DNA from 3 places in the Bradyrhizobium sp. 2TAF36 genome. Region 1 is predicted to be linked to each of the others. Evidence: riboswitches for the same ligand, from Rfam matches in the RefSeq annotation. Region 1 holds a riboswitch; each other region holds the start of a gene.
The links. A riboswitch is a leader RNA that binds a small molecule or an ion and turns the genes downstream of it on or off. The one in region 1 is predicted to bind cobalamin.
Positions count from the first base shown of each region.

Region 1 (2,257 bases):
GCCGAGCCCACGGACCGGCGTCCAGTCGTTGCCGAGGCCGCCGGAATATTTTGCCAGCAGTGCGTTGTCCTTGATCGACTTGAAGATGCCGTCGAGGTCGTCCGAGACTGTCGTGAGAAAACAGGACGACAATTGCGGACGCAGCGTACCCGAATTGAACAGCGTCGGCGTCGAGGCCATGAAGTCGAACGATGACAGCAGATCGTAGAACTCGATCGCCCTGGCCTCTCGGTCGATCTCGCGCACCGCAAGACCCATCGCGACGCGCATGAAGAAAGCTTGCGGCAGTTCGATCCGCTTGCCGCGGACGTGCAGGAAGTAGCGGTCGTACAGCGTCTGGAGGCCGAGGAACTGGAAGTTCAGGTCGCGCTCGGGCTTGAGTGCAGCCGCGATCCGGCCGAGGTCGAAGCGGGCCAGTTCAGGATCGAGCAGTTCGGCAGCGATGCCGGTCTTCACGTAGGCCGGGTAATATTCGGCATAGCGCACAGCCATATCGGCCTGCGAGGCGAAGGTCGGCCCGGCATGGACATAGGACAGCACCTCGCCGCGGAGCTTGTCCAGCAGCAGGCGCGCACTGACATAAGCATAATTCGGCTCCTGCTCGACCAGCGTGCGTGCGGCCATGATCGAGGCCAGCGCCAGTTCGTCCTGGCTGATGCCGTCGTAGAGATTGCGGGTGGTCTCGGTGAGCACGGGTGCCGCGGAGACGCCGTCGAGACCGGCGCAGGCTTCGCCGATAATCAGCGCAAGCCGCTTGGTGTCGAGACCAACGCGCGAACCGTCGGCGAGCGTGACATGAAGTGCCGGCGCGACAGCGGGCGTCGCTTCCGCGGCCGCCTCCTCGGCGCGCTGGCGCGACCGCTCCTCGCGGTACAGCACATAGGCGCGTGCGACCTTGTGGTGCTCGCTCCGCATCAAGGCGAGCTCGACCTGGTCCTGCACATCCTCGATATGGAAGGTGCGTCCCTCGCCTGCCCGCCGCATCAACGCAGCGACGACTTCGGCCGTCAGCTGCTCCACGCTCTCATGGACGCGGCGCGAGGCGACCGCACTGGTGCCTTCGACCGCAAGAAACGCCTTGGTCATGGCGACCGCGATCTTCGCGGAATCGAACGGCGAGACCTTGCCGTTGCGACGGATGATCTGCATGGCCGGCTCGCTCGAAGCAGGCGCAAGCGATTGTGGACGCAAATGAACGATGGGTGCGGAAGCGGTGTCCGCGTCGTGCAGGTTGAGTGACATCAAAGGGCCCCGTGATGCGCGCGTTGTGTTTGAACGGGGCTGTAAGGAAGGACGCTGCAGAAACGCCGGCGGCAGAGTTGCCGGGCGGTGCGTGCAAGCGACCGCCGGACACCCCGCCCGTGGACGTTCAGATCGTCGCGGCAGGTCTCCTGGCTCGCAGGTCGTCGCCCACTTCCCGTCTTCCCGGCGCGAAAGGCACCAGTGACGATTGTTCGGAAGCAGCTCGCTGCTGACAGTTGCGGGGGCAGCGCCGGAATTCCGCGCTCTCGCGCGGTTCACCGGCTTCCCTCTTAGCCACTAAATCTTGCGATCCAGCGGAACCGTGACGCCCACATGTGGTGACATATGCAGCCGGGTGTCAACGATTCGTTGCGGGCCGGAAGCGGTGTTCCCTGTGGAATGCGGGAGTTCCCGCCTGGCTCGCGCAACCCTTGGGATGACGCACATCCAGCATTACGCGTTCCGCATCGCGCGCCCGAACGGATCGACCAGGCGGACGATCTCGCAGGCGGCGACGAGGCCGGCGAGCCAGACGGCGCTGGTCAGCCCGATGCGCGTCACGATGGCCGCAGTGAACGCGCCCTCTCCGCCAAGGAACGGCGTCGCGGCAAGCAGCGCGAGCTCATAGGCGGCGTAGGCGGCGACGAGCGCGATGGCCAGCATCAGCGGCGTGCGGCCCTGCGGCAGCAGGCGGAGAACGGTCGATGCCGCTGCCGTCGACAGCAACGCGGCAGCACCGATGACAAAGCCCCAGGCGATGGTGCTGCCATCGATGGGATAGTGCAGCACGCCAAAGCCGATGGTCTGGTTCACGAGCCAGGCGCCGGTGACGACGAGCAGCGCCGGACGCATCGGCAGCATCGCGGCGGCGACGACGGCGAACGCCGCAAACGGCGTCGCGCAGGCAAGCGCGAAGCTCGCGAGCGCGCATGACACCGTCAGCAGTGCAAAGCAGAACATCGGCGCGATGCGCGACGCGACCGGATGAAGGCGGAAACGGTCGGCGTGGGGCGGC
Region 1 is NZ_JBFRFR010000012.1:182,099-184,355, forward strand. It holds gene AB4Z51_RS09595 (ribonucleoside-diphosphate reductase subunit alpha) at 1-1,242, opposite strand, end outside; cobalamin riboswitch at 1,365-1,582, opposite strand; gene AB4Z51_RS09600 (hypothetical protein) at 1,696-2,257, opposite strand, start outside.

Region 2 (2,257 bases), on a different contig from region 1:
TGTCGAGGCGGCTTTTGAAGATGACTGCGTCCGGTATCGGCTTGCCGGTCTGCTTGTTCGTCAGGCGAACGGCGAGCGTGACGTCTTCGCCCTTCTTCATCTGCGGAGTGACGGGCTCGAAGGCGTAGTCGCCCGCGCCCGCCATCGCGGCGGAAGCGGCAAGCGAAAGGGTGGCGGCGAGAGCCGCGGTGCTGATTTTGGAAAGCATTGTCCTGTCCTCATGAATTGATCTTTCGCCGTGGCGCGTGAAGCGCGCACGTCAGTCGTCGTCGCGAGCAGGCACGCCGCTCGCGTCTCGGGCTTTGCGAGATCAGATTCGAGGAGGTCGGAAAGGAGGACTGCCGCCGCGGAAGGAAACGACCTGATCCGGGGGAATAGCCATCGTGCTGGCCATGACGGCGAGACGTTCGAACGCCACGGGCCTGACATCACCGAGCGCGATGATCCCACCGACGCAGCAGAAGCCCATCCCGCACTTGTAGCCGCCGCTATGGGAGCCCGTTCCCTTCATGTCGGGACAACAATCGTCCATCGACATGTCGGCGTCGCCGCTCATGTGCATGGCCGTCTGCATGCCATCCGACGACATTGCGAGGTTCGCCGCGGACGCGCCAACCGGCAGCATCGCCAAGGATATGGCGATGGCGACTGCCAGGATGGTACGGACGAACTGCATCAATATCGACTTACCTTGTCGGGCCGGAACTCGGCCTCAGTAGCATACTCGGACACCAAAGGCAGTTATTGATCGTGGTCAAGCGTTCGTTACCCAGGCTCGTCCGGAGGCCGGGTTGGACGTTTCGACGCGGTCCTTCGGACTATCGTGCAAAACAGCAACACAAGGCCACCATCGACCGACCGGCCCGTCCAGCAGCCCGCGCGGATGTTGACGCGCTCATCCCCTGATGCCAGTTTCGTGATCGGTAGTGTCCGCAAGGACTCTTCAAGGGAATGCGGTGCGTCCACCTCAGTGGGCAATTCCGCGGCTGCCCCCGCAACTGTAGGCGGATAGCCGACGACCAAACGAACCACTGGAGCCCCGCTTGGGCCTCTGGGAAGGTGGTCGAAGGCGATGACCCGCGAGCCAGGAAACCTGCTACCAGCCATGGTCACGCGCGAACGCATTGGGCGGGGTGCCCTGATGTCGGACAAGTAGCCGGTGCATCCGCCGCCTGGGGCGAAGGTGGATGACTAAGGCAACCGCGGTGACGGTTTGTTTGCGTCGCCGCAGAGCGTTGTCGTGCAAAATCTTCATTTCCGTGCTGGCGCAAGGCCAGCGTTATCGCGTGCTTTCCTGATTACTCTGCTCTCGTCGGTGTCCTTGTCGTCCGCGGCGCTCGCGCAAAGCGCGGCGCAGGACAACCGCTCCCGGGAGGTCGGCCCGGTGATCGTGTCGCCGCCTGCGCCGCGACAGGCTCCTGCCGTCAGCCCCGGCACTCAGAAGCAGCGCGCGGCCCGGCGCGCCGCGGGACGCAATCGTGGCGCCCCTGCTGTCGCCGTTCCGGCCGCGCAAGCTCCGAGCGGGCCGGTACAGACGCCGCTCAATACGGCAGCCGTCACCGACGTCGGCTCCCGGCTCGGCATCACGGCGCGCGAGATGCCGGCGACCGTCGAGGTCATCGGTCAACAGACGATGCAGAACCTGGGCATCCGGACCACGACCGACGTCGCCAAGGCTGCAGTCGGCGTCACCGGCGGCGATGCGCCCGGCGCGCCCGCCATCTTCTCGATGCGTGGCTTTTCCGGCGACCAGATCTCCACGCTCTACAACGGAATCCCGATCGGGCCGTCGACCATGACCGGCCGTCCCATGGACGTGGCTGGTCTCCAGCAGGTCGAGATCATCAAGGGACCGGACTCGCTGGTGGCGGGCCTCGGTGCGACCGGCGGCGCCATCAACTACGTGAACAAGGCGCCGCACACCGGACCAATCGTCAACGACGCCTTCACTTCCTACGATTCCTTCAACGGCTATCGCGCCGGTTACGGATCGGGCGGCAGCACGCTGATCAACGGCCTCGACTACCGCTTCGACATCAGCCATTTCAACAACAAGGGCTTTATCGACGACACCTATTCGAAGCTCAGCAACGTCTCGGGCCAGCTGAACTATCGCGTCAACGAGAACCTGAGGATCTGGGGCGCGACCGAATACAGGCAGGACAACGACCGCTTCTACTGGGGGACGCCGCTGGTGCCGGCGAACGCGCCGGGCATCGTGCCGACGTATGGCGTCGTCTCCGGCCTCTGGAGCAAC
Region 2 is NZ_JBFRFR010000026.1:46,267-48,523, forward strand. It holds gene AB4Z51_RS16585 (FixH family protein) at 1-208, opposite strand, end outside; gene AB4Z51_RS16590 (hypothetical protein) at 311-676, opposite strand; cobalamin riboswitch at 908-1,115, shown strand; gene AB4Z51_RS16595 (TonB-dependent receptor) at 1,316-2,257, shown strand, end outside.
Region 2: it holds a riboswitch for cobalamin, as region 1 does, so the genes downstream of both, AB4Z51_RS16595 (TonB-dependent receptor) here and AB4Z51_RS09595 (ribonucleoside-diphosphate reductase subunit alpha) in region 1, are expected to answer to the same signal.

Region 3 (2,257 bases), on a different contig from region 1:
TGCGTGCAAAGCCCATATTGGCGATGTCGGCCTTGCGCAGGTTGACCTCGGCCGGGCTGCCGGCGCCTTCGACCAGCACCAGATCGGCGCGCGCTTTCAGCCGCTCGAAGCTTTCCAGCACCGCGCCCATCAGCGACGGTTTCATCGCCGCATATTCACGCGCCCGCGCGGTCGCGATGCGCTTTCCCTGGACGATGATTTGTGCGCCGACATCGGTCTCCGGCTTCAGCAGCACCGGGTTCATGTCGGTGTGCGGCTCGACGCCGGCGGCCAGCGCCTGCAGCGCCTGGGCGCGACCGATCTCGCCGCCGTCGACGGTGACGGCCGCGTTGTTCGACATGTTCTGCGGCTTGAAGGGCAGCACGCGCAGGCCGCGCCGCGTGAAGGCGCGCGCGAGGCCGGCGACGATGAGCGACTTGCCCACGTCCGAGCCGGCCCCCTGGATCATCAATGCGCGCGCCATGGTGTTTTCAGAATCTGGCGTCGTCAGAACTCGACGCCGGCTTGCGCCTTGATGCCGGAGCGGAAGGGGTGCTTGACCAGCGTCATCTCGGTGACGAGATCGGCGATCTCGATCAGCTCGTCCTTGGCGTTGCGCCCGGTGAGCACGACATGCGTCATCGGCGGTTTGTGCGTTTTCAGAAAGTCGACGACCTCGGCGATGTCGAGATAGTCGTAGCGCAGCGCGATGTTGATCTCGTCGAGCACGACCATGCGCAGATTGGAATCTGAGATCAGCTCCTTGGCCTTCGCCCAGCCGGCCTGTGCTGCGGCGATGTCGCGGGCGCGGTCCTGCGTCTCCCAGGTGAAACCTTCGCCCATCGCATGGAACTGGCAGAGCTCGCCGAAATGGCCGGTGAGCAGGCGCCGTTCGCCGGTGTCCCAGGCGCCCTTGATGAACTGCACGACCGCGCAGGGGAAGCCATGGGCGACACAGCGGACGATCATGCCGAAGGCGGAGGTGGACTTGCCCTTGCCGGCGCCGGTGTGGACGATGATGAGGCCCTTTTCGCCGCTCTTGGTCGCCATGATCTTGTCGCGGGCGACCTTGATTTTCGCCATTTTCGCGGCGTGGCGGGCGTCGGTTTCCTCGGCCGTTTGGGTATCCGGTTCAGGCGTCATCTGACAGGGTCCTTCGGCTTGACAAGAGGCGGCCGGGGGCAAATGGTGGCCCGGCGTTGGTTCCTGTCCTATGACAGGCGAAGAGGGAATGCGATAGGGTCCGAATCGACAAGATTCGGCTCCAAACTGCAGCCGCCCCCGCGACCGTGACCGGAGAGATGCCCGAAGCCACTGATCCCCCAGGGGATCGGGAAGGCGGGGATCGAAGGGCCAAAAGCCCTGCTCCGCAAGCCGGGAGACCTGCCAGCGCGGACGAGTTTTGGACCGGCGGACGGGGTGTTCCGCGACGGGGAAACGGACCTTCGGGGGAATGGTCCGTGTGCCTCTTCGCCTCCCGCTGTTTATCCTGGAAGAGGCGATGACCGTCACACTTCACGTCTGTATTACCTGCCGTGCCGGCCAGACGCTCGACGAGGGTGAGACGACGCCCGGCAAGCGCCTGCATGGTGCGATCCTCGACGCCGGCGTGCCCGAGGGCGTCAATGTGGTTCCCGTCGAATGCCTGTCGGCATGCAGCCAGGGTTGCTCGGTTGCGCTCAGCGCGCCCGGCCGCTGGTCCTATGTCTATGGCCGTCTGTCAGAGGCCCATGCGAGCGACGTGGTCGCGGGTGCTGCGGCCTATGCCGCCGCGCCCGACGGCCTCGTGCCCTGGCGCAGCCGTCCCGAAATCTTCCGCAAGCAGTCGCTTGCCCGCATTCCCCCCATTGCCGTGTTGCCGGAGGCCGCCGAATGAACTCGCTCGCAAAAGTCCCTGTGACGGTGGTCACGGGTTTTCTCGGCTCCGGCAAGACCACGCTGATCCAGCATCTGCTCGCAAACCCTGACGGCAAGAAGCTCGCCGTGCTGGTCAACGAGTTCGGCAGCGAGGGTGTCGACGGCGAGATCCTGAAATCCTGCGCCGATGCGAATTGCCCGGAGGAGAACATCGTCGAGCTCGCCAATGGCTGCATCTGCTGCACCGTTGCGGACGATTTCATTCCGACCATGGAAAAGCTCTTGGCGCGGCCGGTGCGGCCCGATCACATCCTGATCGAGACCTCGGGCCTGGCGCTGCCGAAGCCGCTGCTGAAGGCGTTCGACTGGCCGGAGATCCGCTCGCGGATCACGGTCGACGGCGTGATCGCGCTGGCCGATG
Region 3 is NZ_JBFRFR010000059.1:36,606-38,862, forward strand. It holds gene AB4Z51_RS30085 (cobyric acid synthase) at 1-463, opposite strand, end outside; gene cobO (cob(I)yrinic acid a,c-diamide adenosyltransferase) at 487-1,122, opposite strand; cobalamin riboswitch at 1,163-1,384, shown strand; gene AB4Z51_RS30095 (DUF1636 family protein) at 1,481-1,855, shown strand; gene cobW (cobalamin biosynthesis protein CobW) at 1,852-2,257, shown strand, end outside.
Region 3: it holds a riboswitch for cobalamin, as region 1 does, so the genes downstream of both, AB4Z51_RS30095 (DUF1636 family protein) here and AB4Z51_RS09595 (ribonucleoside-diphosphate reductase subunit alpha) in region 1, are expected to answer to the same signal.